Regions from separate parts of the Mesorhizobium sp. M0060 genome, predicted to be linked through region 1. Evidence: predicted binding sites of a transcription regulator. Region 1 holds the regulator's gene; the other holds the start of a gene.
What was found. Region 1 encodes LexA, which represses DNA repair genes until DNA is damaged. Its sites were predicted from a motif close to TGTTCNNNNTGTGTTCNG; they were not measured.

Region 1 (15,235 bases):
CCGCAACCTGACGCGACAGCACGTCGAGCGTGGCTCCTGCTTCGCGTTCGGCTCTTGTCTCACCAATGCAGATGATGGCCACCAGCCCGGCGCGCCATGCGGCGGCGGCCTTGGCCTGCACTATGGCATCGTCCTCCTTGCGATCGGCACGGCATTCGGAATGGCCGACGATGACATGGCTGGCACCTGCATCCTTCAGCATCTCGGCCGAAATACAGCCGGTATAGGCGCCACTTTCCTCGGTGTGGCAATCCTCGCCGCCGGCGCGGACCGGCGTGCGCGACAAAATCTCGGCGGCATGCGCAAGCAAGGTCGCCGGCACGCAGACCACCGCTTCGGTTTCTGCGTCGAGCCCGCTCATGAAACCGTTGCCGATCATCCTGAGCTCGTTGAGCGAGGCGCTGGTGCCGTTCATTTTCCAGTTGCCGGCGACGAGCGGGCGAATTCCAGGCGTCATGGGATTTGTTTCTCCGGGCAACTTTCGGCTGGCCCTCACTATCAAAATCAGGCCACAAAGCAATCGACAGTGAGCAGGAAGGGCGCTATTGCGCTTGTTTCAGACTCGGCGCATGCGAAATGCGCAAAAATCGGAAGTACTCATGCTTGGTATGTTGAGAAGCGCGGCGGGGACCTGGGTCGCGAAACTGCTGCTGTCCTTGCTGGTGTTGAGCTTCGCCATCTGGGGCATCTCGGGGCGGCTGATGGGCGGTTTTGCCGGCCATGACGCCGTGATTACGGCCGGGGGCACCAAGGTCTCGATCAACGAATACCGCCTCGCCTACGATCGCCAGCTCAGCGTCATGTCGCAGCAATTCGGTCAGCGCATCAGCCGTGAGCAGGCGACGGCGCTCGGCATCGACAACCAGGTTCTGGCGCAACTCGTGTCCGGCGCCGTGCTCGACGAGCAGGCCCGCAAGCTCGGCCTCGGCCTGTCCAAGGACCGGCTCGCCGAACTGACGCGTGAAGACCCGGCGTTCAAAGGGCCTGGCGGAACCTTCGACAGGAGAACCTTCGAGTATCTGCTTCGGCAGATCGGCATGCGGCCGGAAGACTATTTGAAGAACCGCGCCCAGGTGGCGGTCCGCCAGCAGATCGTCGAGGCGGTTTCGGATGGCCTCAAGGCCCCGGATACATTCTTCAGGGCGGTCGCGCTCTACCGCGGCGAAGATCGCACCATCGACTACCTGACCTTGCCGAAATCGCTTGTCGAACCGATAGAAGCGCCGTCCGACAGCGTGCTTTCGGCCTATTTCGGGGAAAACAAGAAAACCTACGCCGCGCCCGAATACCGCAAGTTCTCCTATGTCAGGCTCGAACCGGAAGACATCATGGATTTGAGCGCAGTGACCGACCAACAGGTCAGCGACGACTACAACAAGAACAAGGCGCGCTACACCACGCCGGAGATGCGCACCATCGAGCAGCTTGTGTTCAAAACGCCTGATGCCGCAAAGGCGGCGCTCGATTCGCTCAAGACCGGCGCGACCTTCGACAAGATCGTCGCCGCCGAAGGCAAGACGCCGGCCGACACGCTGCTCGGCACGCTGGCCAAGGACAAGATCGCCGACAAGGCGGTTGCCGATGCTGCCTTCAAGCTCAACGTCAATGAAGTCAGTCCGGTCGTACAAGGCGCCTTCGGCCCCGTTCTGCTGCGCGTCACCGAGATCAAGCCCGAAGTGGTGAAGCCGCGGGCCGAAGTGTCCGAGCAGATCCGCAAGGACCTGGCTCTAGGCGAGGCAAGCCGCATCTTGTTGGACGTGCACGACAATTACGAGGATACGCGCGCCTCGGGCAGTTCGCTCGCTGAGGCAGCCGCCAAATTGAAGCTGAAGGTCGTCACCATCGACGCCATCGACCGCACCGGCCAACGGCCGGATGGAACCATCGTCAAAGACCTGCCGGAATCGCCACAGCTCATCAAGGCGGTGTTCGAATCCGAACCCGGAACCGACAATGAAGGTCTCACCACCGCCGATAACGGCTTCGTCTTCTACGACGTGAGCGCGATCACGCCGGCCCGTGACCGCACGTTGGATGAAGTCCGCCAGAAGGTCGTGGCCGATTGGACCGCGGCGGAGACTACCAAACGGCTCACCGCAAAAGCGCAAGAGCTCGAGAAGCGTCTCAAGGCTGGCGCCACGCTCGAGGTGATCGCCGGTGAGCTCAAGCTCGAAAAGCAGACCAAGCGCGGCGTCAAGCGCGATGCTGACGACGTCGATTTCGGCAAGGAAGGGGCCGCCGCGATGTTCGGCGTCGGCGAAGGCGGGACCGGGCTGATCCCCTCGCCTACGGGCGACGGACAGATCCTGTTCAAGGTCGCCGAGGTGTTCGAGCCTGCCGGGGCCGACGCCAGCTCAGTACCCCAGGACGCTCAGAAATCCTTCACCTCCGGTATGTCCGACGACCTGCTCGACCAATTGGTGGCGCAGTTGCAGACGCAATATGACGTCCGCATCGATCAGACGGCCGTAACCCAAGCCCTGGCCAGATGAGCGCGCTGAAGATTCACATCGCCAAGGTCGCCGCCGGCAGCGCCCTTTCTTTCGAGGAGGCACGCGAGGCCTTCGACATCATCATGTCCGGCGACGCCACACCCGGCCAGATCGGCGGCTTCCTGATGGCATTGCGCGTGCGCGGTGAGACGGTCAGCGAGATCTCCGGCGCCGTCGCCACCATGCGCGCCAAGATGCTGCGCGTCGACGCCCCCGAGGGCGCCATCGACATTGTCGGCACCGGCGGCGACAATTCGCACAGCGTCAACATTTCGACCGCATCCGCCTTCGTCATCGTCGGCAGCGGCGTGCCCGTCGCCAAGCACGGCAACCGCGGACTGTCCTCGCTGACCGGCGCCGCCGATGTGCTGATCGCATTGGGCGTCAAGATCGACATCCCTCCGGAGACGATCGGCCGCTGCATCCAAGAGGCCGGAGTCGGCTTCATGTTCGCGCCGGCGCATCACCCGGCGATGAAGCATGTCGGCCCGATCCGGGTCGAGCTCGGCACCCGCACCATCTTCAACCTGCTGGGCCCGCTTTCCAATCCGGCCAGTGTCAGACGGCAGATGGTCGGCGTGTTCCTGCCCGAATGGATCATGCCGGTGGCAGAAACGTTGAAGGCGCTTGGTGCCGACCACGCTTGGGTCGTCCATGGCGACGGCTATGACGAGATCACCACCACCGGCGAGACGCAGGTCGCCGAACTGTCCGGCGGCGAGATCCGCAGCTTTATGCTGACGCCGGAAGCCGTCGGGCTGAAGCGTCACACCAAGGACGAGTTGCGCGGCGGCGACGCCGCCCACAATGCCCAGGCGCTGCGCGATATGCTGGGCGGCGCTGCCGGCGCCTTTCGCGATACGGTGCTGATGAATGCCGGCGCCGGGCTGGTGGTGGCCGGCAAGGCGACGACGCTTGCCGACGGCATGGTGACGGCGGCGCAGGCCATCGACAGCGGCCGCGCGCTGAAAGTGCTCGACAGGCTGGTCGAGATTTCGAACGGTTAGGGCTATGTCCGATATCCTGCGCAAGATCGAGGCCTACAAGCGCGACGAGATCGCGGCGGCCAAGGCGCGCGCGCCGTTTGCCGAGATCAAGGCGCGGGCCAAGGACGCCGATGCGCCGCGCGGCTTTCTCTCCGCTCTTGAGGCCAGGCGCAAATCCGGCAGGTTCGCGCTGATCGCCGAAATCAAGAAAGCAAGCCCGTCCAAGGGCCTGATCCGCGCCGATTTCGATCCGCCGGCGCTGGCCAGGGCCTATGCGAAAGGCGGTGCCGCCTGCCTTTCGGTGCTGACCGACGCACCCTCCTTCCAGGGCGCGCCCGAATTCCTCACCACTGCGCGCGCTGCCGTCGAGTTGCCAGCCTTGCGCAAGGATTTCCTGTTCGACCCCTATCAGGTCTACGAGGCCAGGGCATGGGGCGCCGACGCCATCCTGATCATCATGGCCAGCGTCGCCGACGCGGTGGCAAGGGAACTCGAAGCGACAGCTTTCGAGCTCGGCATGGACGCGCTGGTCGAGGTGCATGACGAGGCCGAAATGGAACGCGCGCTGCGGCTGTCGTCGCGGCTGATCGGTATCAACAACCGCAATCTGCGGACCTTCGAAACCAGCCTCGAGACCTCGGAACGGCTGGCCGCGATGGTGCCGGCCGACCGCCTGCTGGTCAGCGAGAGCGGTATCTTTTCGCATGAGGATTGCCGCCGGCTGGAGCGGAGCGGCATCGCCACTTTCCTGGTCGGCGAGAGCCTGATGCGTCAACAGGACGTGACCGCGGCAACGCGCCTGCTTTTGACGGGCAAGGCGCCGGCCAATGCATCGGCCCGAAAATCGGAGTCGATTTTCGGAGAGCACGATGCATAGATTCAAAGTGTTAGAGCGTACTTTGTGCGTCCAAACGGACGCACGTCGCTCTAAGGCGGTCTGAGGATGGCGGCCGCCCTCACCCATCTTGGCGCACAGGGCGAAGCCAACATGGTCGATGTCGGCGACAAGGCTGAGACGGTGCGCACGGCAGTCGCAGAGGGCTTCGTCTCGATGCGGCCCGAGACGCTGGACATGATCCTCGCCGGCGATGCCAAGAAGGGCGATGTCCTGGGCACCGCGCGCATCGCCGGTATCATGGCGGCCAAGAAGACGCATGAATTGATCCCGCTCTGTCATCCGCTGCTGCTGACCAAGATATCCGTCGATATCGAGCCGGACGCGGCGCTGCCCGGCCTGAAGGTGACAGCACTGACCCGCGTTACCGGCAAGACCGGAGTCGAGATGGAGGCGCTCACGGCCGTCTCGGTAGCTTGCCTGACGATCTATGACATGGCCAAGGCGGTCGACCGTGCCATGGTTATCTCCGGCATCAGGCTGGTTGAAAAGACCGGCGGCAAATCCGGCGACTACAAGGTCACCGGGGTCACCGGAGATGGGACCACCGGGGCGGGCCGATAATGGCGCTGGTCCCAGTTGCCGAGGCGCTCGAGCGCCTGCTGCACGGCGCAGCAGCGCTGCCGGGCGAACGCGTCGCACTGCTGGATGCCGCAGACCGCGTGCTGGCGGAGCCGGTTGTGGCGCTCCGCACCCAGCCGCCGTTCAATGCCTCCGCCATGGACGGCTATGCCGTGCGGGCCGCCGATATCGCGTCCCTACCAGCAAAGCTTTCGGTGATCGGCATGGCGCCAGCCGGACGCGGCTTTGCCGGGGCGGTGCAGCAAGGGCAAGCCGTACGCATCTTTACCGGTGCGCCGCTTCCCGAAGGCGCCGACACCATCGTCATCCAGGAGAACGTCCGCGACCTCGGCGGCGGCAGCGTCGAAGTGACGGAGCCGACGGTGCAAGGGCGCAACATCCGCCGCCTCGGGCTTGATTTCGCCAAGGGCGACGTCCTGCTGGGCCAGGGCCGCCTGCTAGATCCGGCGGCCTTGTCACTGGCAGCATCGGCCAACCACCCCGAGGTCTGCGTGGTCAAGCGGCCGCTGGTCGCCATCATCGCCACCGGCGACGAATTGCTGCCGCCGGGCAGCGAGCTTGGCCCCGACCAGATCATCTCGTCAAACGCCTATGGCGTCGCCGCCGCCGCACAGTCGGTCGGCGCGCGCGCGCTCGATCTCGGCATCGCGCCGGACCGCAAGGAGGCGATCGCTGCGCTGGTGACAAAGGCGGTGAAGGCCGGCGCGAATGTCATCGTCACGCTGGGTGGTGCCTCGGTCGGTGACCACGACTTCGTCCATGACGTGCTGACCGGGCAAGGCATGACCCTCGATTTCTGGAAGATCGCCATGCGGCCCGGCAAGCCGCTGATGTTCGGGCGGCTGGGCGACATCCGCTGCATCGGCCTGCCCGGCAATCCGGTGGCAAGCCTGGTCTGCACCCAGCTCTTCCTGAAGCCGCTGCTGGCGCGGCTCGGCGGCCGGGCCTTTCAGCAGGATATACGTCGGGCGCGGCTCGGCGCTGCCATGCCGGCCAATGATCTCAGGCAGGATTATGTGCGGGCTGTTGTCAGGCACGACGCCGGCACGCTGGTGGCGACGCCGTTCGGCATTCAGGATTCCTCAATGCTGAAAATGCTGGCCGATGCGAACGGGCTGATCGTTCGCGCACCGTTCGCACCCGCCGCGGCGGCGGATGCTCCCTGCGACGTGCTGATGTTACGCTGAACAAACCGTCAACACATTCATTAAACTTTAAACAGTTGCGGAACACAAATGGAACAGATAGTGTTTGTTCTGGGTTTGTTTTTCTGATTCTGTTGGGGGTCGCTATGCTGACACGCAAACAACACGAACTGCTGATGTTCATCCACGAAAGGCTTAAGGAAAGCGGTATCCCGCCCTCCTTCGACGAGATGAAGGAAGCGCTCGACCTGGCTTCCAAATCAGGAATCCACCGGCTGATAACGGCGCTGGAGGAGCGCGGCTTCATTCGCCGTTTGCCCAACAGGGCCCGTGCCCTGGAGGTGCTGCGCCTGCCCGACTCGATCGCCCCAGGCCTCAATGCGGCACGCAAGTTCTCGCCGAGCGTCATCCAGGGCAGTCTTGGGCAAGGCGGTCCTGGGCAGGGCAGCCTGGGACGGCAAGGCAAGCCGACATCGTCGCGCGTCCCTGCAGCCGGCAATGACGACGATGTCGTCGTCGCCGTGTCGATTCCGGTGATGGGCCGCATCGCCGCCGGTGTGCCGATCGACGCCATCCAGCACCAGACGCATTCGATCTCCGTGCCGCCGGACATGATCATGGGCGGCGAGCATTATGCGCTTGAGGTCAAAGGCGATTCGATGATCGAGGCCGGCATTTTCGACGGCGACACGGTCATCATCCGCAATGCCGATACGGCGAGCCCCGGTGAGATCGTGGTGGCTCTGGTCGACGAGGAGGAAGCGACGCTGAAGCGGTTCCGCCGCAAGGGCGCCTCGATCGCCCTGGAAGCCGCTAATCCGGCCTATGAGACGCGCATCTTCGGGCCAGACAGGGTCAAGGTGCAAGGCAAACTCGTCGGGCTGATCCGCCGCTACTGAGTTGCGCCCTTGGGTGTGGTGCCGGCTTAGGCTTGTCGGCCTTGCGATATGGCGGCAGGCCTCTGGCCTCGCGTGAAAACTTCCGCTGCATATGCCAGGGCCGGTATGATTTTTCGACCGCGAAGCGGATTTCTGCGCGCGTTGCCGCTTGTGGATCGAAATACACGGCGGCACTTCCCGCGCGCGCCAGTTGCCGTTTGGTGACGACGAGGACCAGCCGGTCGTAGTAGCAGGGGTTATGGGTGGTGGCGTCGTCGATGACGATCAAACTGGCAAAAGCACAGGCTGGCCGCGCAGAATCCCGGTCCTTGGCTTGCGCGACAATCGCACCGGATGGATGGCGGGCAAGGCAGAGGCCCTCCGTGCAAATGAAAGGCATGCCCGCTGGCAGATCGGCTGGGTCGGCAATGTCGAATTGCGGGTCGTTCTTTCCCGGTGTTTCCGGCGCGACGATGGCCTCGGAGGTCAGGGCGCGTTTCCAGTTGTCGATGGTGAATTCATTCGGGCGTGCTCGGTTGACCGCGAGTTCACCGCTGCCGATCGGCAGCGCGACCAGCCGTGCGTCCTCCGAGATCAATACGTCGGGTGCGCGCGTCTGCGTAGTCGTCAGCAAGCCGGCGAGCGCGAAAGGAAGTGCCGCGAGCCGCAGCCAGGTCGTGGCCATGCTGGCAATTATGAGACCAATCGTCACCAGAAGGACCGATCTCAGCGAAATCAGCCCGACCGCGTCGATCGGCGAGCGCTCGGAGATCCATCCGGACAGGGCGATCATCGCCGTCAGCCCCTTGCCCATCACATAGAGGAAAGGCCCATCCGCGCCGAACGGCATCGCCAGCGCGCTGAGGACCGCGCAAGGCATGACGACCAGCGAGACAATGGGCATGATCGCCAGATTGGCGAACAGGCTGAGCGGCGCCACGCGCTGGAAATGCCATATAGCGAAAAGCGCCGTGGCGCCCCCTGCAATGATCGAGGTCATCGCGAGGCCGCCCATGCCCAACAGAACCTTTCGGGTGGCGAAGCGTAGCGGCGACCGCCGCGGTGGCGGCGTGGTGGCCCTGCCGGCGCGGTAATCGGACCAGCCGGCATAGGCGCCGACAAGGGCCGCAGTCGCGGCGAAGGACATCTGGAAACTCGGACCGACCACCTCGTGCGGCGACACCAGGATGACCGCGATGGCCGAGATCGCCAGATTGCGCATGGTGAGCGCGGCCCGGTCGAACAGCACGGCGATAAGCATCACCGCCAGCATGATGAAGCTGCGTTCGGCCGCCACCACGATGCCGGAAAAGACGAGGTACGCCGCAATCGAAAAAAGCGCGGCGGCCGCGGCATATTTCTTGACCGGCCGTCGCGATGAGAAGTTGGGAAACAGCGCAAAGGCGCCGCGCAGGAGGGCCATGATGGTGCCGGCGACCAACGCCATATGCAGCCCTGAGATGGAGATGATGTGGTAGATGCCGGTACGCCGCATCGCTTCGTTGATCTCCTCGGGAATGCCGGCGCGCACGCCGACGATCAGCGCGGCTGCAATTTCCCCCTCGGCGCCGCCGATGCGGCTGCGGATATGGTCGGCGATCGATTCGCGGGCATCCTCGACCGCCGAAGAAAGCCGCGCAGCAAGCGGCATGCCGCCCGACGGCACGACTTTTGGATTGCCGAGGAAAAAGCCGCTGCCGCCGATACCGGCAAAATAGCTGTCGAAGGAGAAGTCGTAGCTGTCGGGCCGCACCGGGCCGGTCGGCGGCAGCAGCCGCACATAGCCGGTGATCTCGGAACCTGCGGTCAGCTCAGCCGGTATCTTCATCGCCGAAACGCGGACCCGTTCCGGCATGTAGCGCAGTGTCGGCCGGGCGGTCGAGATCACGTCGATCGTCAGCCTGATGCGGCCGCTCGCCATGGGCTCGAACGACACGACGCGACCCGTCAGCCGCGTCGAGATTTCGGAACCGAGCATATGCGTTCCGACACGCCAGGTCTCGAACTTGGCGGCAAGCACGCCAAGCGCGCAGAGCAACGCCACCATGAAGCACAGGCGGGTTCTGGGCCACGACCGCCAGAGGACGGCACAAAGCGCCGCGAGGAGCACGATTGCGATCGGCTGTGGAAAGGACGGCTCCACCGCCAGCGAGAAATACACAACCACCCCGCATGCCAGGAACACCGGCACCAGCAAGAAGGCGACGCCGCGGTCGAGTTCAAGGCCGGCCGCCGAGGCTACGCCCTTGCGGATGCTGGACGGTGCAAGGAGCCGCCAGCGCCGGCGCAGACGCACGATGGGCTCGACCGCAGGCACCGTAACCGTTGCTGGATCGCCCGCCGGCAGGATCCGGGGATCAATGCGCGGAGCGGGCAGCGATGCCGGTGCCGGCAGGACAGGCAGGGGCGTGGCAAACAGCAAACGTTCGCTGACGCCGTTGACCGCGTCCTCGCCCTTGCCTGCAACCCGGCCTCGCACAGCCATCGGGTCTGCCCCTTGCGCCCTCGACCCCCTATGCTACATGAACGCGCAACGCGCGAAAGTCCGCAAACCCACTTCCTTCGCCTGCCTGAGAGTTCCATGCCCGACAAGGTCGTCACCCGTTTTGCCCCTTCGCCCACCGGCTACCTGCATATCGGCGGCGCGCGCACGGCGCTGTTCAACTGGCTGTATGCCAAGCACACAGGCGGCACGATGCTGCTGCGCATCGAGGACACCGACCGCGAGCGCTCCACCGATGCGGCAACCGCGGCCATTCTCGACGGGCTTTCCTGGCTGGGCCTGACATGGGACGGGAAGCCGGTGTCGCAGTTCGAGCGCGCGCCGCGCCATCGCGAGGTGGCCGAGGAGCTCGTCCGCATGGGCAAAGCCTATTACTGTTATGCGACGCCTGCCGAGCTGGAAGCAATGCGCGAGAGCGCGCGGGCCAAGGGGCTGCCTCCCCGCTATGACGGCCGCTGGCGCGACCGCGACCCGTCGGAGGCGCCGGCCGGCGCAAAGGGGGCGATCCGCATCAAGGCGCCGACAGACGGCGAGACGGTGGTGCATGATCTCGTGCAAGGCGAGGTCCGCTTCCCCAACAAGGATCTCGATGATTTCATTATTCTGCGCTCGGACGGCAATCCGACCTACATGCATGCCGTCGTCGTCGACGATCACGACATGGGCGTCACCCACATCATCCGCGGCGACGACCATTTGACCAACGCCGCCCGCCAGACGGTGATCTATCGCGCCATGGGCTGGGAGGTGCCGTCGATGTCGCATATCCCGCTGATCCACGGTGCCGACGGCGCCAAGCTGTCGAAGCGGCACGGTGCGCTCGGCGTCGAGGCTTATCGCGCCATGGGCTACCTGCCGGAGGCGCTGCTCAACTATCTGGCGAGGCTTGGCTGGAGCCATGGCGACGACGAGATCATGTCGATCGCCGACATGATTGCATGGTTCGACATCGGCGACGTCAACAAGGGCGCCGCCCGTTTCGACTTCGCCAAGCTCGAGGCGCTGAACGGCGTGCATATGCGCCGCATGAATGACGCGGCGCTGCTCGATATCTTCATCGCCACTCTGCCCTATCTCGAAGGCGGTCCGGCGATCGCCGCGCGCCTCGACGACAGACGCAAGGCGCAATTGCTTGCCGCTTTGCCGGGCTTGAAGGAGCGCGCCAAGACGCTGGTCGAACTTGTTGAAGGGGCTGCATTCCTGTTCGTCGCCCGGCCGCGGCCGGGCGACGAAAAGGCAGCAGCGCTGCTCGGCGGCGAGGCGCGCGCAATCCTGCGGGGCGCTCACGCGGCACTGGCCACGGTTTCGGACTGGTCTGCCGCCTCGGCGGAAGCCGCGATCCGCGCCTATGCGCAGGCTGGCGGCCACAAACTCGGCGCCGTGGCCCAACCTTTGCGCGCCGCGCTCACCGGCAAAAGCACCTCGCCAGGCGTCTTCGATGTGCTAGCCGTGCTTGGCCGCGAGGAAAGCCTGGCGCGGATCGCCGATCAAATCGATTAGGAAACTGGCCCAAGAAGATTGGCATTGAAAGGTGTGTTTCGCAGTGCAACATTGGGTCTTGGCCTAATCTGGCGCGCAGATTCAATTGCGGGCGCAAATGTGCGTATTCCGATGCTTTGGACGTGTTGGGTTCAGATATTTTTGCTTTGCCGGCCTGAGGAATCAAAAAGGAGTTTGCTATGACCGAACCTGCGACAAAAATGGAATTTGGCGGCAAAACCCAAGCGTCGACGGCAAAACTGGAACTCGGCGGCAAAACCCATGAACTCAAGATACGAAGCGGTTCGGTAGGACCTGATGTCATCGACATCGGTTCGCTCTATAACACCACCGGCGTTTTTACCTACGATCCCGGCTTTACGTCGACGGCAAGCTGCGAATCGGAAATCACTTTCATCGATGGCGATGCCGGCATTCTTTTGCACCGCGGCTACCCGATCGACCAGCTGGCCGAGCACGGCGACTTCCTCGAAGTCTGCTATCTCTTGCTCTACGGAGAACTGCCGACCAAGGCACAGAAGGACGATTTCGACTACCGGGTGACGCGCCACACCATGGTGCATGAGCAGATGTCGCGCTTCTTCACCGGCTTCCGCCGCGATGCGCATCCGATGGCGGTGATGTGTGGCGTGGTCGGCGCGCTGTCGGCCTTCTATCACGATTCCACCGACATCTCGGACCCCTATCAGCGCATGGTCGCCTCGATGCGGCTGATCGCCAAAATGCCGACGATCGCGGCGATGGCCTATAAATACCATATCGGCCAGCCGTTCATTTATCCGAAGAACGAGCTGAATTTCGCAGCCAACTTCCTGCATATGTGCTTCGCCGTGCCTTGCGAGGAATACAAGATCAACCCGGTGCTGGCGCGCGCGATGGAGCGTATCTTTATCCTGCACGCCGATCACGAACAGAACGCCTCGACCTCGACCGTCCGCCTGGCCGGCTCGTCGGGCGCCAATCCCTTTGCCTGTATCGCCGCCGGCATCGCGTGTCTGTGGGGCCCTGCACATGGCGGCGCCAATGAGGCAGCCCTGAACATGCTGGGCGAGATCGGCCATGTCGATCACATCCCGGAATTCATTGCGCGCGCCAAGGATAAGAACGATCCGTTCCGATTGATGGGCTTTGGCCACCGCGTTTACAAGAACTACGACCCGCGCGCTAAGATCATGCAGAAGACCGCGCATGAGGTCCTGGGCGAGCTCGGCATCAAGGACGATCCGCTGCTCGACATCGCCATGGAGCTGGAAAAGATCGCGCTGACCGATTCCTATTTCATCGAGAAGAAGCTCTATCCGAACGTCGATTTCTATTCCGGCATCACGCTGAAGGCGCTGGGCTTCCCCACCACCATGTTCACCGTGCTGTTCGCGGTCGCCCGCACCGTCGGCTGGATCGCGCAGTGGAAGGAGATGATCGAGGACCCGCACCAGAAGATCGGTCGCCCGCGCCAGCTCTATACCGGCGCGCCGGAACGGGACTACGTGCCGATCGCGAAGCGGTGAATGGTGAATGGTGAATGGTGAATGGTGAATGGTGAATGGTGAATGGTGAATGGTGAATGGTGAAGCGGAGCGCAACTCCCTGTCCATAGCAAATACTATTTACTATTCACCATTCACTACCTACTCCCCACCATCCCCATCACCACCCCCGCAGCAATCTCGCCTGACGGCTTGTCGGTCGCCATGCGCCCGGCGATTTCGGCAAAACCGTCCTTCTGCCAAGCGCGGTAGGCGGTATCGGAGAACAGCGCCTCCAGCTGCCGCGCCAGATAATGCGGCCGCACATACTGGTTGTAGTGTTCCGGCACGACCGGCCGGTCGGCGATGAGGTTGGGCAAGGCTGCACTCCACACTTTGATGAGCCCCTGCGCCATGCGCATGACCAGATCGAGCCGGTAGCAGGAGATCATCGGCACACCCGCCAGCGCCAATTCCAGCGACACCGTTCCCGATGCGATCAGCGCCGCATCGGCCTTGCCGAAGGCCTGCCATTTGCGTTCGGCATCGAGGATGATCTCCGGCTTCTCGTCCCAGCTTGCCACCGAGGTCCTGACCAGGTCGGCGACGTGCGGCACCGTCGGCAGCAACAGGCGCAGGCGGTGCCCGCGCGCCCGCAGGATCGACACCGTCTTGCCGAACGGCCCGACCAAGCGTCGCACCTCGCCGCGACGCGAGCCGGGCAATACAAGCAACTTTTTCACGCGGTCGGCGGACAGGTCACGCGGCTGCGCCTGCGCCTTGGCGGCACTAACGATACCCGGATCATGTGCAAGGCGATGCCCGACATAGGTGCCGGGCGGCCCCCCTAAGCGAGCGAGTTCCTTCACCTCGAACGGCAGGATGCAAAGAATGTGGTCGACATACGGCTTCATCGCCGCCGCCCTGCCCGGCCGCCACGCCCACACGCTGGGGCAGACATAGTGAACGATCGGGATCGTCGGATCGACGGCACGCACCTTCTTGGCGACGCGCAGCGAGAAATCCGGACTGTCGATGGTGATGAGGCAGTCGGGCTTTTCGCCGGAAATCGCGTTCGCCGTCTGGCCGATCCGCCGCATCAAGCGCGGCAGGTCGTGCAGAATGGCGCTAAGCCCCATCAGCGCGATCTCGCTGCCGTCGAACAATGGCGCCAAGCCGAGCGCCTGCAAATGGCGACCGCCGATGCCGACGAGCCGAACCTCGCGCCCGGTCAAGCGCTTGAGCGCCTGCACAAGGTCGGCGCCAAGCAGGTCGCCGGACTCCTCGCCGGCGACGACGGCTATCTTCAACGGCCGCTCATTCGCCATGCGCCGGCTCCGCAGCAGGCAGGCCGATCACGAACAGGCCGAGTGCATTGGCACGCCCGATGGTGGCGGGGCCTTCGAGCACCAGCGAGCGGCCGGCTTCGACGGCAATGCCGGCCAGTCCGGCGGCATGCGCCGCCTCGACGGTCAGCGGGCCTATGGAGGGCAGATCGGCACGCAGTTCCTGACCGGGCTTGGCGCATTTGACCAGAACACCGCGGCTCCGGCCCGCCAGCCTGCCGTGCCCGCGTAACTGTTTTGTCCGCTCGAGCAGCCCGTCTGTGCCTTCGACGCCTTCCAGCGCGATGGCGCGGCCGCCGACCGCAACGGCCGCCTGGCCGATATCCAGCGCGCCGATGGCTTTTGCCGCCGCATGCGCCGCCTCGATGTCGCGCCAGTCGGATTTGCGGGGCGCCGCCTTGGTCAGCAGGCCTTCGGCGGCGACCAGTTCCGGCACGATCTCGTGAGCGCCGACGACCTTGATGCCGCTGCGCTCGATCCTGCGCACGAACAGTTTCAGCACGGTGTCGTCGCCCCGGGTTACACCGACGAGAAGGCTGGGTAGCCAGGCGAGCAGGCCTAAATTGAGGCGCATGGCGCTCAGCCTGGGGCGGCGCGTGATATGACCCGCGGTTACCAGATGCGTAACGTGGTGCCGCTTGAGCATCGGCAGCAGCGAGCCGACGTCTTCCAGCCTCAAGGTTGCCTGCTCATAGGGCTCGAAATCAGCTATGCGGTCGACCTCGCCCGCCGCCATCACGACGAAGGGAGATTTGCCTTGCCGGGCGAGCGCTCGGGCAATTTCGACCGGGAGACTGCCGCCGCCAGCGATGATGCCGACCTTGGCATCTTGCGCGAGATCAAGGCCCTTTCCGGCAGCCTCAATCTTCGTCATCTGCCCTCAGTCTTGATCATCGGTATCGTCGCCGTCGCCACCCTTGAGCGACGGCACGGCATAGTGCCGCTTGCCGCGACCGGCGATGAAATCGACGATCTTCATGGCGGTCGGCGACGAGGCGAATTCCGCTTTGGCGAACTCGATGTTTTCGCCGACCGTCCGAGAGCGATCGAAGATCGTCTTGTAGGCTTTGCGCAGCAAGTGGATCTCGGAACGCGGCAGTCCGGCGCGCTTCAGGCCAATGATGTTGAGGCCGCGAAGGCTGGCGCGGTTGCCAACCGCGATGGCGTAGGGAATGACGTCGCCGACGATCGCCGAGCAACCGCCGAGAAAGGCGTTGTCGCCGATGCGGACAAACTGATGAACCGCGGTAAGGCCGCCGATGTAGACATTGTCGCCGACCTCGCAATGGCCACCTAACGTCGCCTGATTGGCGAAGGTGGCATTCTTGCCGACCACACAGTCATGGGCGATATGGGCATAGGCAAGGAAGTTGCCGTTGTCGCCGATCGTCGTCTCGCCGCGGCTGGAATCGGTCCCGAGATGCATGGTGACGCCTTCGCGG
Region 2 (15,235 bases), on a different contig from region 1:
TGTCACGCAGGCCAAGACGCGGCCGCCGGGCTTCGTCGTCTCCTGCTCTCGCCCCGATGCGATGCCGCAATCCTATGTCCGCTATCTCTCGAACAGCCTGCGCGAGGCTTTCGACATGCCCGGCGTGCCGATCCGCATCGCCTTGCGCACTTCGGACAACCCGTTCGCCGGCAGGGCCAAGAAGCGCCACTGAGGGGAGCTTTCAGGGGCGCTGCGCCTGCGCTCGGCTCGGGAGTAACGCAAGAGCGCCGTTGCGGTGCAGGATCTTTGCTAACGCTGGCGGGACAGCACCCCCTCTGTCCTGCCGGACATCTCCCCCGCAAGGGGGGAGATTGGATTTCGCGAATGCCTTCGCCAATCTCTAACGTTGCAAGAAAGGTGCCAAGAACGAAGCTGGCAATCTCCCCCCTTGAGGGGGGAGATGTCCGGCAGGACAGAGGGGGGTGTGAAGAAATTCGACGCAGGATGTGCGGTTCTGGATCGCTGTGCCTTCGGAAGTCCTGCGACGTCGCCTCAAAACTGTCTTGTCGAAACCTAAGCGACGTCTCTTAGCCCCTCATCCATCCGCGCACCTTGCGGCAACGCTTCCAGCGCTGCCTGCAGCAGGATGTCGCCAAGCCGCGCCGCGACCGCGTCGGGCTCGGCCTCCTTGCGATGCAGGAACAGCGCCATCTTGGGCAAGGCGGGCAGCCCGGCGATCTCCGGCGTCATCGCCCTGACGGTGGCCGGCAGGCCGATATCGGTGCGGATCGTCAGTCCGAGTCCGGCGGCGACGGCTGCCCAGATGCCGCCAAGGCTCGGGCTGGAGAAGGCCATCCGCCATGACAGGCCGGCACGGTCCAGCGTTTCAGTCGCCACGCTGCGCAGCAGGCACGGCGCCTCGAGCGCCACCAGCGCTAACGGCTCGCCTTCGCGCAGGCTGGTTTCGATCTGTCTTGCCGGGCCGATCCAGCGCATCTGGACGTCGGCGACATGCCGGCTGCAAGGCAGCGTCGCGCCATTGTGCCAGGCAAGCGCGATATCCAGGCTGCCCGAGGTGATCCGTTCGGCAAGCTCGTAGCTGCGCGCAATCCTGGCTTCGATCTTGACCTTGGGATGGGCGCGGGCGAAGCGCCCGAGCACTTCCGGCAGCACCGCCTCGCCGAAATCCTCCTGCAATCCAAGCCGTACCCAGCCCTCCAGCTCCACATCGTGGATGGCGGAGGCGGCCTCGTCATTGAGCTCGATCAGCCGGCGCGCATAGCCGAGCATGGTCTCGCCCGCCTCCGTCAGCGCCAGGCCGCGTCCCGATTTGCGGAAGATCGGCGTCACCGCCTGCTCCTCCAGTTTCTTCAATTGCGCGCTGATTGCCGAGGTCGAACGGCCGAGCCGGTCGGCGGCCTTGGCGAAACTGCCCAGCTCCATGCCGGTGACGAAGCTGCGCAGGACATCGAGATCGAATGTCACGCGTCGCATGGCAATAATCCTGATATTTGGGACATTACGTCAAAAATTTCCTGATATTCAGTACGAAGCTATGGCGGTAGAGACAGCGCGTCAAGACCGAATGCAGCCGGCCCATGCAGGAGCTGAACCATGTCCGCTGTCGCCACACGAGCAGATTGCAAACCGCTTCGCCCGGCCGCCGTTACCACCCCGTCAGAGGCGGCGGTGCTTCGAGCCAATCATCGCTGGAAGGTGCTGGGCATCGGCGTCGCCGCCAATGCCTGCTTTTCCGCGACCTTCTCCGGCATTCCGGCGACGGCGGTGTTCCTGCGCTCGGGCTACCATCTCTCCAATGGCGAACTCGGCCTGGCGCTTGGCCTTCTCGGCCTGGGCGTGGCGCTGAGCGAATTGCCGTGGGGGCTGCTGACCGATCGCTGGGGCGACCGCCGCGTGCTGCTGACCGGGGTCGGCGCAACCGCGGTGTGGCTGCTTGTCATGGCCGCGCTGGTCGTGCCGTCACCAGCCCATATTCCCAGCATCGCGCTTCTGGCCGCTGCTCTGCTGGTCACCGGATTGCTCGGCGGCAGCGTCAACGGCTCCAGCGGCCGCGCCATCATGGCCTGGTTCGGCGAAGGCGAGCGCGGCTTTGCCATGAGCATCAGGCAGACGGCGGTGCCGCTTGGCGGCGGGCTTGGCGCGCTGGTGCTGCCGTCGCTCGCCTCAGTCCATGGCTTCGCGGCGGTGTTCGGCCTGTTGGCGGCTGCATCCGTCGTCTCGACCTCGCTCGCCTGGCGTTGGCTGCATCAGCCGCCGGCGCATGACGATGCCAATTCGGGCAGCACGGCATTGCCGGCTGGCCCGGCGCCACTGCGCAACCTAGCCGTCTGGCGCATCGCAACAGCCATCGGCCTGCTGTGCTTTCCGCAGGTGGCGGTGCTCACCTTTGCTTCCGTTTTCCTGCATGATTTCGCCGGCAGGGGGACAGCCGTGATCAGCGCCAGCCTGGCTGCCGTGCAGGTCGGCGCCATGGTGATGCGCGTCTGGAGCGGCCGCTACACCGACCGTCACGGCAACCGCCGGTCGTTCCTGCGTCTCTGCAGTATGCTGAGCGTGATCGCCTTCACCGTGCTTGCGGGGATGGTTCTGTTGTCCGCCACCACACAAGCACCGATGCTGTCGCCGGCGATCGTCGCGGTGCTGGTCGTGGCCGGCGTCTGCGTCTCCTCCTGGCATGGCGTCGCCTATACCGAACTGGCGACGCTGGCCGGCGCAAGCCAGGCCGGAACGGCACTCGGCCTCGCCAACAGCCTGGTCTTCATCGCGTTTTTCCTGGTGCCGATCGCCATTCCCGGGCTTCTCGTGCTCTGCTCGTGGGCAGGCGTTTGGCTGGCTGCGGCCATTTGCGCACTGATCGCCTGGCCGATCTTTCTTCCGTCAAGCGATGGCCGCAAAAGCGCCTGACTTCGACATGAGATGGGAAAACAACGTGCTAAGCTGTTAACGCCCCATCAAGGTTAATGCATCATTGTAGCTCTCCAGTGGGGTCCGTTGCGTTTCTGGAGAGTTCCGTGCATCGACGTGTTTTGACGCGGCTTATCGCCGCCGCCGGTGAGAAAAAGCGTTCCTTCCTGTCTCCGTTCATTATTGGCCTTGGCATCTGGGTCGGCTTTCCGACCGTCACCGCCTATCAGGACATGACCAGCCTGGTCTCCGGCCTCGAGGCGCCGAGCGTCCGCTGGAACGCCTATGTCGAGAAATCCGTCGCCGGTTCCGTCCACGCCGCCGAAATGCCGTTCGTCGATTCCAGCAGCACCGGCTCGCTCTCCGGCTCCGGCGTCCAGTTGCCGGGCATCGGTGCCGTGTCGTTTCGCGGCAAGGGCAGCGTCGCCGGCACGACGCCGGACGAGGACCGCATCATCCGCGCCGACAAGAAGGGCCGCATCATCCAGGTCTCGCCCGTCTCGCCGCCGAAGAACTTCAACGCCGGGTCAATCTTCGAGCGCACCTCCTCACTGCTCCGCCCAAGCATGGACAGCGGCCTGAGGATGGCTTTCGCCAAGCCCGAGATCAAAGGCAAGGAAATCCAGATCGCCGCAGCCTTCCACACGCGCGCCGACAAGAAGCCGGATCCCGGCGTGCCGGCGATGCTTGCCGCGCTGGTCAACAACGATCATCCCGACGTGCTGGCGACCGCCTATGCCTCGTCGGCCCCCGATTACGCCAAGGCGTCGCCTTTCGAGGCCTTGCTGCAGGACGAGGACCCGAACGATGGCCGCTTCATTCCACCGCTGAGCAAGGGCGATCATTCGTGGATGCAGACGCCGCTGCCGGCGAGCGTCTTTTCCGAACCGGAGCAGGCTTGTCTCGCCAACGGCATCTATTTCGAGGCGCGCGGCGAATCCGTGCGTGGCCAGGCCGCCGTCGCTCAGGTCATCCTCAACCGCGTCCGCAACCCGGCCTATCCGAACTCGATCTGCGGCGTCGTCTACCAGAACGACAACTGGTTCAACCGCTGCCAGTTTTCCTTCGCCTGTGACGGCAGGAAGAAGCGCATCGACAATCCCGCCTCCTATAAGACCGCCCAGGATGTCGCCATGGCCGTCACAGCCGGCAAGATCTTCATTCCGGAAGTCGGCTCGTCGACCCATTATTACGCCAACTACGTCCATCCGGGCTGGGCGCGGACGATGCAGAAAATGACCAGGATCGGCCTGCACATCTTCTACCGCACCTATGGCGGCGGCTGGAGCTGAGTGCTCGGGTAGCCCTTGCATCTTTCGCGCGAGAGCGGCCGATCGAAGACCCGTCGCCGTGGGGATTCGGCCGCAGCATGCCGGGGACCCGTGTCGGGCACGATGTCGCACCCAAGCAAGTAGCTGATTTATAACAAAAAAATACTTGAGCTTGAACGTCCGCCCGTGGCTTGACGGGCGCGGACCCTCTAACTATGTTGCCGGCGACTTTAAGAAGCGGACGGACGGTGACGGTCTGACCGGGCAGGGGGGTTGCGTGGCCGACAAGAATGGGCCAGACGGAACCGGAAAAACCGGCCGCGGCAAGCAGCATGAAGCCGACAACCGCGACGACGATCTTGAGCGCCGCCGGCGCGACCTTGAAGCATCGCTTGCGACAAGGCGGCCGGATCGGCTCGAGGGGAAAGACGACGCGAAAGCGGGCAGTGCGGTCGGGTACGGCCAGGCGCTCAAGCTGTCCAGCGAGTTCATCGCCGGGATAGTGGTCGGTGCGGCTCTCGGCTGGTTTATCGATCGCGTGGCGGGGACATCGCCATGGGGTCTGATAGTCGGGCTGCTGCTGGGTTTTGGCGCAGGCGTGCTCAATGTCCTGCGTTCAGCCGGGCTTGTGTCGGAATTCGGAACGGGCGACAAGCCGCGCGATCCGAAAGAATGAATTGAGGCGCCGCATGCCGGCGCATTGAACAGGACGCTAAAGCCGCGTGCGGCTTTTGATGGGGATGTGAACGTGGCTGCTGACAAGGTCGATCCGATCCACCAGTTCCATATTACCAAGCTGATTCCGATCAATATCGGCGGTTACGACCTGTCCTTTACCAATTCGGCATTGTTCATGGTTGCGACGGTTGCTGTCGCATCGGCGTTTCTCTACCTCAGCACATCGAGCCGCAGCCTCGTTCCGGGCCGCCTTCAGTCGGTCTCGGAAATGGCCTATGAATTTGTCGGCAATATGCTGAGGGACGCCGCGGGAACGCAGGGCATGAAGTTCTTCCCCTTCGTGTTCTCGCTGTTCATGTTCGTGCTGGTCGGCAACCTGCTTGGGCTGTTCCCGTATTTCTTCACCGTCACCAGCCACATCATTGTCACCTTCGGCCTTGCGGCGCTGGTGATCGGAACGGTCGTCGCTTACGGCTTCACCAAGCACGGTTTTGGCTTCCTGAAGCTGTTCGTCCCGCATGGCGTGCCGGTTTACCTGCTGCCGCTGGTGGTGCTGATCGAAGTGATTTCCTTCGTCTCGCGCCCGGTCAGCCTCTCGGTTCGTCTGTTCGCCAACATGCTCGCCGGTCACATTACGCTGAAAGTGTTCTCGGGCTTTGTCGTCAGCCTGAGCGCGCTCGGCGCGGTCGGCGTGGCGGGCTCGGTTCTGCCGCTGGCGATGGCCGTGGCGCTGACGGCGCTGGAGCTGCTGGTCGCCTTCCTGCAGGCCTATGTCTTTGCCGTGCTGACCTGCATGTATCTCAACGACGCCCTGCATCCCGGGCACTAACAACGTTTCCGGCATTGCCGCCGGATGGAATTTGCAACGGAATTTTAGATCCAAAGGAGTTGAACAAATGGACGCAGAAGCAGCAAAGTACATCGGCGCCGGCATCGCATGCCTCGGCATGGGCGGCGCGGGCATTGGCCTCGGCAACATCTTCGGCAGCTACCTGGCGGGCGCGCTGCGCAACCCGTCGGCGGCCGACGGCCAGTTCGGCCGCTTGATTTTCGGCTTCGCCGTGACCGAAGCGCTGGGAATCTTCTCGCTTCTCATCGCGCTTCTCGCTCTGTTCGGCTGAATACTGCGAAGAATTGAACGGGCCGGCCGCGATCCTGCGGCGGGCCTGAATTTCGGGGATAGTCCATGTTCGTGACATCTGCCTTTGCGCAAGAGTCCGCGCCCACCGCAACGGAAGGCGACACGCATTCCGCCACCGGCGTGCCTGCCGAGGCGCATGGCACGTTTCCGCCATTCGATCCGGCGACGTTCCCCTCGCAGCTTCTGTGGCTGGCGATCACCTTCGGGCTGTTCTATCTCTTTTTAAAACGGGTAGTGATGCCGCGCGTCGGCGGCATCATCGACGTTCGCAACGACCGCATCACGCAGGATCTCGACCATGCTGCCCGGCTCAAAAGCGAGGCCGATGCCGCCGTTGCCGCCTATGAGCAGGAACTGGCGGAAGCCAAGGGCAAGGCCAATGCAATCGGCCAGCAGGCCAACGATGCCGCCAAGGCGGAAGCGGAGGCTGCCCGCAAGACGATCGAAGCAGCGCTTGACCAGAAGCTTGGCGAGGCCGAGGCGCGCATATCTTCCATCAAGGCCAATGCCATGAAGGAAGTCGGCACGATCGCCGAGGACACCGCTTCGGCCATCGTCGAGGCGCTTGTCGGCGGCAAGGCCAGCAAGGCCGAGATCGCGGCCGCGGTCAAATCCGTGGCCGGGTGAGGAGCGCATCATGGACGCAACATCTCTCGCGACGCTTTGGGCAACCGTTGCCCTGATTATTTTCCTCGGCATTGCCGTCTACATCAAAGTGCCGGGCATGATCGCCAAGGCGCTCGATGCCCGTGCCGACAAGATCAGCAGCGAGCTCGAGGAAGCGCGCCGGTTGCGCGAAGAGGCCCAGCAACTGCTCGGCCAATACCAGCGCAAGCGCAAGGAAGCCGAGCAGGAGGCCGCCGACATCGTCGCCGCCGCCAAGCGCGAGGCCGACATGCTTGCTGCCGAGGCGCACAAGAAGACCGAGGACTATGTCGCCCGGCGTACCGCCTTGGCCGAGCAGAAGATCGGCCAGGCCGAGCGCGAGGCGATCAGCGAAGTGCGCGCCAGCGCCGTCGACATCGCGGTGGAAGCGGCGCGCTCGCTGCTGGCCGGCAAGATCGACGCCAAGGCCGGCGCCGACCTGTTCAACGCCTCGCTGCAGGATTTGAAGTCGAAGCTGAACTAAGTGACTTCATCGAGAATTCATCGAAAGCCGCCTGGGAAACCTGGCGGCTTTTTTAGCGAAACCGGCTGAGCGCGTAATCTCCCCCCTCGAGGAGGAGGATGTCGCCAAAGGCGACAGAGGGGGTCGGTACGTCCTGGCACGACATCAAAGCCAGATGTGGCGTGCCGGAATAAAAGACCATGAAGAAATTCTTGTTCTTACTGTTAGCCATCGCCACATTATTCGGAACGCTATCGTTTATATTTATATATAGCCCCGTATTGATTCGAATTGACAGAAACAATTTTATTGGAGGAACCCTTTCGTCGGAGATACGAACTTTGTGGAACAGCAAGGGTCAGGCAGAACGTTTCACGTTATTTATATTTCGTCGGATACGGACATTTCTGTCGCATGTGGAGATGGCGCGAATAAATCAATCGATCACGACGGACATCTAACTCCGCAAGCTCAATGGTATGTGAGCGTGAAGCTCATCGATTGCTCTTTAGATGATTTTAAGTACATATTGTGATGCTGTGACGAAGACTTAAAAAAGTAGAGGCCGATTGTGAGGCGATCGGCGAAGTGTGCGCCAGCGCAGTCGACATCGCCGTCGAAGCCGTCCGCACACTGCTTGCCGGCAAGATCGACGCCAAGGCCGGCGCCGACCTGTTCAAATCCTCGCTGCAGGATTTGAAGTCAAAGTTGAATTAAGCGGAGCGTAATCTCCCCCCTCGAGGGGGAGATGGCCGGCAGGCCAGAGGGGGTAGCAGCGCGTGGAGCGCCAACCCTCTCCTTCGTCCCTCATGGCGTCGCGCCAGGACGTACCGACCCCCTCTGTCGCCTTCGGCGACATCTCCCCCTCGAGGGGGGAGATATACGGCTAGCCGCTTTCACCTCAATCCAGGCCCGAAAGGCTCTCTTCCTCCAGCACCTCAGTCCCGCCGAACCGGAACGGTGCGAAGGAGGCGCGGTGCAGCCGTGCCACCGGCCCATGCAGATCAATCGCCGTGCGATGGCGCACAGTGGCGTAGCCCATATGCAGCTCGAAGCCATAATGCGCATGATGGCTGCCGCAGCCGCACATCATGTGGTCACGCATCACCTTGGCGACGATCGAGGCTGCGGCGATCGACTGCGAGCGCTGGTCGCCCTTGATCAGCGCTCTGCCCTCGCAGGGCAGGCCGGGCGGCACGTCGCGGCCATCGGCCAGCGCCAGCTTCGGCCGGATTGACAGGCCGGCCAAGGCACGGCGCATCGCCTCTAGGCTGGCCTTGAGGATGTTGCTGGCATCGATGCCTTCCGCGCTGACCGACGCCATCGACACGGCCAAGGCCGAGCCGAGGATTTTCAGGAACAGCGCCTCGCGCTGCAAATGCGTCAGCCGCTTGGAATCGTCGAGCCCATCGGGGATGTTGGCAGGATCGAGCACCACCGCTGCCGCAACGACCGGCCCGGCGAGCGGGCCGCGACCGGCCTCGTCCATCCCCGCCACCGGCCACAGGCCTTCGGCCATCGCCTTCGTTTCGAAGGAGAAGTCGGGTTTCTCGACGATTTCGAAGAGAAGCGGAGAATCGGAACGCGCGCGAGCCATGGTGCGGCGAGGTTCGCATCGGCTCCGATTCTCCGCAAGTCCCTCTGGGTCGGGCGGGGCACCGGACCCGGAGGGTTACCGTCTGAAGCCCGGGGACAGGACAGGCCGGACGGGATTTTTCGCCCCAGCCAATGGCGGCCGGCGCCAACACTGCATGTCGCCCAAAAGTGTGTCGCGGTTTTGGGAAAACGACATGCATAAACAAAGACTTCACAGCAGCATCAGCTGCTCGGTTGCCTTGGCAGCGGGGATGAACTGGTCGGTCCGCAGCGAGCGCCGCTCGGCATTGAGGCCGAGCCGCTTGGCGGCGATCTCGAAGCGCCGTCCGATCTGCCAGGCATAGGGGCCGGAGCCTTTCATGCGCTTGCCCCATTCCGAATCGTAGTCCTTGCCGTCGCGCATCGAACGGATCAGCGACATGACGTGGCGATAGCGGTCAGGATAGTGGCGCAGCAGCCAGTCCTTGAAGATCGGCGCGACCTCCAGCGGCAGGCGCAGCAGCACATAGCCCGACTCGCGCGCGCCTGCGGCCCGCGCCGAATCGAGGATGCGCTCCATCTCCGGGTCGGTCAGTCCGGGGATGATCGGCGCGACCATGACCGAGGCCGGAATGCCGGCATCCGAAAGCTGCCGGATCGCCTCCAGCCGCTTGGTCGGCGTCGACGCGCGTGGCTCCATCGTTCTGGCCAACATCCGGTCCATTGTCGTCACCGACAATGCCACCTTAGCCAGCCCGCGCTCGGCCATGCGCGACAGGATGTCGATGTCGCGTGTCACCAGCGCCGATTTGGTGACGATGCCGACCGGATGCCCGCGCGCCTCCAGCACTTCGAGGATCTCGCGCATGATCCGGTATTGCTTCTCGATCGGCTGATAGGGATCGGTGTTGGTGCCGATGGCGATGGTGCGCGGCTGGTAATTATCCTTCGACAATTCCTTGTCGAGCAGCCGCGCCGCATCCGGCTTGGCGAACAGCTTCGATTCGAAATCCAGCCCCGCCGACAGGCCCATGAAGCTGTGCGTCGGCCGTGCGAAACAATAGACGCAGCCATGCTCGCAGCCGCGATAGGGGTTGATCGAGCGATCGAAGGAGATGTCGGGCGATTCGTTGCGGGTGATGATGGTGCGCGGCTTCTCGACCTGTACCTCGGTCTTGAAGGGCGGCAGCTCCTCCAGCGAATTCCAGCCGTCGTCGAACACATGCCGGCTGACCGGCTCGAAACGGCCGGACGGATTGATGCCCGCCGACCTGCCGCGATTGCGTTCCGGACGCACGCGCATGCCGCTCTGCTCGATCATCGCATTCGCCATCTCGGCCCTGCCAGCTCCGAAGGCTGCAATATCGGCACGCACGATCTGTTCCATTTTGGCCCTCTCCCAGGGACTGTCTGCCCGCTGTCGAATCGCTCTGCTCATGGAAACTATTCCTATTTGATTGGTGAGAACAAAGCAAGAACTTTTTAGCGGCACGCCGCAAAAACTGGCGCAGCCCAGCGCTTTCCGCTATTCGGCTAAAGATGCTCAGCGTTCTGATCGAAACCCTGAATGACGAGGAGGGCCTTGCCCGCACGCTCGCCTCGCTGATCGGCGGCGCGGTCGAGGGCGTGGTGCGCGACGTCGTCGTCTGCGACACCGGCTCGACCGACCAGACGCACCGCGTCGCCGAACATGCCGGCTGCCACTATGTCAGCGGCGGCATCGCTGCCGGCATCAGGCAGGCCAAAGGCGAGTGGCTGCTTTTGCTGGAGCCGGGAGCGCGGCTGGGGGAGGGCTGGATCGACGAGGTCGTCGCTCATACGGCGAGGCAAACCATGGCGGCGCGGTTTTCGCGGGCACGCGGCAGCCGCGCGCCGTTCCTGTCGCGCGTCTTTGCCGGAAATCGCGCTCTCGCCGAAGGCTTGGTGATCAGCAAGCGTCAGGCCGCGGCGCTGTCTAAGAGCGCCCGCAGCGCCGAAGCGATTGCCCGCGGCCTGGCGACAAGAAGGCTCGACGCCGAGATATGGGTGGCGCCGCGGAAGTGACGCCTTACCGTCTCGGTTCGGGGAACTGCCGAAGCGAATTTTTGCCGAGGTTTCATTTATTGTGCATTGCACAAAACGTGGCTGGGGGGTACCATTCCCGGCGAAACGGGCGAATAGGGTTTGGGATGTGCCGGAGCGGCGACGACTATCGTCGATGCTGTTCCCCAGACATTTGAGGACCCCGATGACCCTTTCAAGCCCTGACAAATCCGGCGCTGCAAGCCTCGAGGCGATCGCACGCAACGGCGGTACGCTGCGCCGCATCGCCGCCCGGATCCCGACCTACCTGTCCGACCTTCGCGAGAATCCGGCATGGTTGCCGATGTTCATGCTGGCGCGCACCATGCCGGCGCGGCGGCTGCACTGGCGCGGTGCAAAGCCCGTTCCGCCGGCGCGCAATGTCGGTGAAACGATGTTCGCCGGCGTCGACCGCGATGCCGTCGTCGGCGCGCTGCGCTCCGAGGGGCTCTATTCGGGCCTGACGCTGCCGGCCGCCATCCATGAGGAGATCGCCCGCTTCGCCGAGCGCACGCCATGCTTCGGCAATTTCGACCGCCGGCTCGAATTCCTGCCCGAAAAACACGCCGATGCCGAAAAGCATTTCGGCCGACCGCTGCTCAGCGGTCACTATTTCGAGCGGGTTCTCGACTGCAGCGCTGCGGTCGCCGTGCAGCGCGATCCGCTGCTTCTCGACGTCGCGGCACACTATCTCGGCAGCCAGGCCAAGCTGATCACGACCCGCGTCTGGTGGAGCTTTCCGACCGGTGGCGTCTCGGACGCCGACAAGAACATGGCCTCGCTCGGCAAATACCATTTCGACCTCGACGACTGGCGCATGCTGAAGTTCTTTTTCTACCTGGTGCCGGTCGACGCCGACACCGGGCCGCATGTCTATGTCCGCGGCTCCCACAACCGCCGCATCCTGAAGCATCAGCTGACGCTGCTGGTCGGCCACTCGGCGGAAGAGGTGCTGGGCGTCTACGGCGAGCAGAGCCCGGTCACGCTGACCGGGCCGGCCGGCCTCGGCTTTGTCGAGGATCCGTTCGGCTTCCATATGGGCACCGTGCCGACGCGCACGCCGCGGCTGATGATGGAAGTCGGCTTCGGCGTCTCGCCGCCGTCGCGCCGGCGCTTTCACGGCGAGCCGGTCATTCGCTGAGGCGGTGTCGTCCGGCCGATACCTCGCTCCGTCTCAGCCGCGCCGCAAATGCTCGTCCAACCGCGGCATGATCTCGACGAAGTTGCAGGGCATGTGCCGGTAGTCGAGCTGCGGCTTCAAGATGCCGTCCCAGGCGTCCTTGCAGGCGCCGGGCGAGCCCGGCAGCACAAAGACGAAGGTGGCGTTGACGACGCCGCCAGTTGCCCGGCTCTGGATCGTCGAGGTGCCGATCTTGTCGTAGGAGATGCGGTGGAACACTTGGGAAAAGCCGTCCATGCGCTTTTCGAAGATCGGCTCCAGCGCTTCAGGCGTCACATCGCGGCCGGTGAAGCCGGTCCCGCCGGTGGTGATGACGACATCGATCGCATCGTCCTTCGACCAGCCCAGGACTCTGTCGCGGATCTTTTCCAGGTCGTCGGTGACGATGTCGCGGGCGGCGAGAACGTGGCCGGCCTTCGTGATGCGGTCGGCCAGCGTCTGTCCGGATTTGTCGTCGGCGAGGCTGCGCGTATCGGAAACGGTCAGCACCGCGATGCGCACGGGAACGAAGGGGCGGCTCTCGTCAATCCTGGCCATGGGCCTCAGCCTCCGAGGTCAGGCTTCGCGTTGCTGCGACAAACCAGTCGGGATGGCGGCCGCGGATATCGACGGCCGCGCGCTTGGCCACATTGCCGGTCTCGAACAGCCCGAAGCAAGTGGCGCCGGAACCCGACATCCGGGCAAAACCGGCTCCGGCCTTGTTCAGCACGGAAAGCGCCTTGCCGATGGCCGGCTGGATTGCGCGCGCCGCAGGCTCGAGATCGTTGCGGGTGATCTCCAGCCAGTTGCGGATGCCGTGGAAGTCGACAATGCGCGGCAGCGGCGGCAGCCCCGCATTGTCGCGGCGGCCAAGCGCGTCGAACACTTCGGCCGTCGAGACGGCAGTGCCGGGATTGACGAGCACCAGACCCAGGGCCGGGAAACCCGGCACGAGCGTCAACTCGTCCCCGACGCCGCGCGCGATCAGCGGTTTGGCGGCGAGGCACATCGGCACGTCGGCGCCTAGCGACAGGCCGATCCGCGCCAGTTCGGCGTCGCCGACATCAAGTCCCCAGGTCTGGACCAGAGCGCGCAACACCGCCGCCGCGTCGCTCGACCCGCCGCCGACGCCGGACGCAACCGGCAGGTTCTTTTCGAGCCTGATGGCGACAGCCGGCGCATGCTGGGAACCGGCCTCGCGCCGCAGCGCGTCGCGCGCCCTCACCACCAGATTATTGTCGTCGGCCGGTACCGCGGCGGCGTATTTGCCGGACACGGAAAATCCGTCGCCGTCGGCAAGTTCCGTCTCGATCCGGTCGCCGAAGCGCGTGAATACAGCCAGGCTTTCGATCGTGTGATAACCGTCGGCGCGCCGGCCGGTGACATGCAGCGCCAGATTTATCTTGGCGTGCGCATGCGATGCCCGGATGCTGGCCTCGGAGTTCACTGGCTCGGCCGCGAGGGGGACGACGGTCAATCCTTGGCCAGACGGTATTCGCCGGTCTTCGGATCCTTGACCAGCGTTCCCATCGTGCCGTTGGCGGCCTGCTTTTCGGTACGTCGCACCTTGGCGGTCACCCGGTCGGCTTCCCTAACGAAGGAGCGGTAGCCGAAATAGGCGGCAATGCCGACGACGGCGAAGAAAATGATCTGCGGCATGTCAAACTCCTCCCTCGCAAGGCCGGCAAGGCGGCCGGTCGGGTCGGTTGATGATTTATGCTAGACGCTTTCACCGGCTTTTCAAAGCCCGAAGCGCGCCCAAAGTGCGCGCTCTTCCGCCGCATCGATGACGCCGCTTGCAGCCGCGGCGGCAATATCGGGCGCCGAAAAACTCGAGCCGAAAAGGCCGAACCGGCCGAACAGGCCGCGCGGCGCGGTGATCAGCTTGAGCTGGGTTTTCGGCCCGAAACGGCCCTTCAGCACGCTGCGCATGTCGCCGAGCGCATCGACGAGCCCGAGCTCGAGCCCCTTCTTGGCCGTCCAGAACAGGCCGGTGAACAGGTCTGGATCGTCCTTGAGCTTGGTGCCGCGCCTGTCTTTGACGACGTCGATGAACGTCTCGTGGACCTCGAGCTGCAGCGCCTTCAGGCGCTCGACGTCTTCCTTCTTTTCCGGCTTGAACGGGTCGAGCACCGCCTTGTTCTGGCCGGCGGTGTGGACGCGGCGCTCGACGCCGATCTTCTTCATCAGCTCCGGAAAGCCGAACGAGGCCGACACCACGCCGATCGAGCCGACGATGGAGGACGGGTCGGCAAAGATCTCGTCGCCGGCGACCGCGATCATGTAGCCGCCCGATGCCGCCACGTCCTCGACGAAAACCAGGACTTTCTTGTTCTTCTCCGTCGCCAGGTCGCGGATGCGCCTGAAGATCAGCCGCGACTGCACCGGCGAACCGCCTGGCGAATTGATCGAGATGGCGACCGCCGGCGCTTCGAAGGAAAACAGCTTTTCGATGAGGCCGGCGGTCGACGCTAGCGACAGGCTCGGCCGGAATTGACCGCTGCTGGCCATGATCGTGCCGTGCAGCCGGATGACCGGAATGGTGACGACGGTGGAGCGCCAGGATTTCGGCAGCAGGCGATTGAAAAGGCGTTTCACGAGGGGGCTGTCTCCGGTCGATTTGCTTGAGGCATGTAGGAATTCGCCGGCCAACGGCAATGCCGTCACGCCGGCAATCAAAATGGATCAGTCTCCGAACAGCGATGCCAGCCCGTTATTGATCAGCTCTGTCCGCTCCGAGGGGCCATTGCCTGAATATGCATGCAGCATCAGCGGCGGCTGGATCGACAGCTTTCCGCGTGCGCCGAGAATTGCTCTGACGACGATACGGATCGCCTTCGCCTCGGGGCGAGGGTGGACGGCCAGCATCTCGGCATCGCCGAAGCGGCCGGCGATGGCATCGAGGATGGCGCCGAGCTGTTCCGGCCTGGCGATGACGGCCAGCCCGCCGCCCGGCCTGACCACCGCGGCCGCGCTGCGGACCCAGCTGTCGAACAATCCATCCTCCGAGACGTGCGCGGCCTTTCTCAGCGGATCGGGCGTCGCGCGATCCTCGGCGGCATTGAACGGCGGGTTCATGATGACGAAATCGAAGTTGTTGTCCTCAAGGCCGGCGGCCGTTCGCGCCCGGCCCGACAGCGCGACATCGGCAACGAGCACGGAGGCGCGGTCGCTGAGATGCGCATTGCCGGGATGAGCAAGCGTCGTTGTGGCGAAGGCCGCCATTTCCGGGGAACGCTCGACGAGCACTGCCTCGGCGCCGGGGCAGCGCGATAGCACCGCCAGGCCGGCCGCACCGGCACCCGCGCCAAAGTCAGCAAGCCGCCCGGCGAAGGAGGACGGCACGGCAGCCGCCA

Region 2: NKJ94_RS26590 (PA0069 family radical SAM protein) is a predicted target of LexA. The motif match lies at 10,122-10,139, and genes of this name have one in related genera.

What each region holds. Positions count from the first base shown of each region.
Region 1 is NZ_JAMYUP010000004.1:122,381-137,615, reverse strand. Features, by position in the region: gene tpiA (triose-phosphate isomerase) at 1-457, opposite strand, end outside; gene NKJ94_RS06170 (SurA N-terminal domain-containing protein) at 600-2,492, shown strand; gene trpD (anthranilate phosphoribosyltransferase) at 2,489-3,499, shown strand; gene trpC (indole-3-glycerol phosphate synthase TrpC) at 3,504-4,355, shown strand; gene moaC (cyclic pyranopterin monophosphate synthase MoaC) at 4,422-4,937, shown strand; gene NKJ94_RS06150 (molybdopterin molybdotransferase MoeA) at 4,937-6,142, shown strand; gene lexA (transcriptional repressor LexA) at 6,247-6,999, shown strand; gene NKJ94_RS06140 (ComEC/Rec2 family competence protein) at 6,956-9,463, opposite strand; gene gltX (glutamate--tRNA ligase) at 9,560-10,981, shown strand; gene gltA (citrate synthase) at 11,161-12,489, shown strand; gene lpxB (lipid-A-disaccharide synthase) at 12,606-13,775, opposite strand; gene NKJ94_RS06120 (LpxI family protein) at 13,765-14,667, opposite strand; gene lpxA (acyl-ACP--UDP-N-acetylglucosamine O-acyltransferase) at 14,674-15,235, opposite strand, start outside.
Region 2 is NZ_JAMYUP010000038.1:21,554-36,788, reverse strand. Features, by position in the region: partial or broken gene NKJ94_RS26645 (ribosome biogenesis GTPase Der) at 1-193, shown strand, start outside; gene NKJ94_RS26640 (LysR substrate-binding domain-containing protein) at 535-1,455, opposite strand; gene NKJ94_RS26635 (MFS transporter) at 1,576-2,886, shown strand; gene NKJ94_RS26630 (cell wall hydrolase) at 2,994-4,178, shown strand; gene NKJ94_RS26625 (AtpZ/AtpI family protein) at 4,435-4,833, shown strand; gene NKJ94_RS26620 (F0F1 ATP synthase subunit A) at 4,906-5,664, shown strand; gene NKJ94_RS26615 (F0F1 ATP synthase subunit C) at 5,732-5,956, shown strand; gene NKJ94_RS26610 (F0F1 ATP synthase subunit B) at 6,022-6,603, shown strand; gene NKJ94_RS26605 (F0F1 ATP synthase subunit B) at 6,614-7,105, shown strand; partial or broken gene NKJ94_RS26600 (ATP F0F1 synthase subunit B) at 7,646-7,801, shown strand; gene rnhB (ribonuclease HII) at 7,986-8,681, opposite strand; gene NKJ94_RS26590 (PA0069 family radical SAM protein) at 8,892-10,046, opposite strand; gene NKJ94_RS26585 (glycosyltransferase) at 10,199-10,702, shown strand; gene NKJ94_RS26580 (phytanoyl-CoA dioxygenase family protein) at 10,887-11,861, shown strand; gene moaB (molybdenum cofactor biosynthesis protein B) at 11,895-12,437, opposite strand; gene NKJ94_RS26570 (4-(cytidine 5'-diphospho)-2-C-methyl-D-erythritol kinase) at 12,424-13,326, opposite strand; gene NKJ94_RS26565 (hypothetical protein) at 13,353-13,538, opposite strand; gene NKJ94_RS26560 (S49 family peptidase) at 13,620-14,477, opposite strand; gene NKJ94_RS26555 (tRNA1(Val) (adenine(37)-N6)-methyltransferase) at 14,565-15,235, opposite strand, start outside.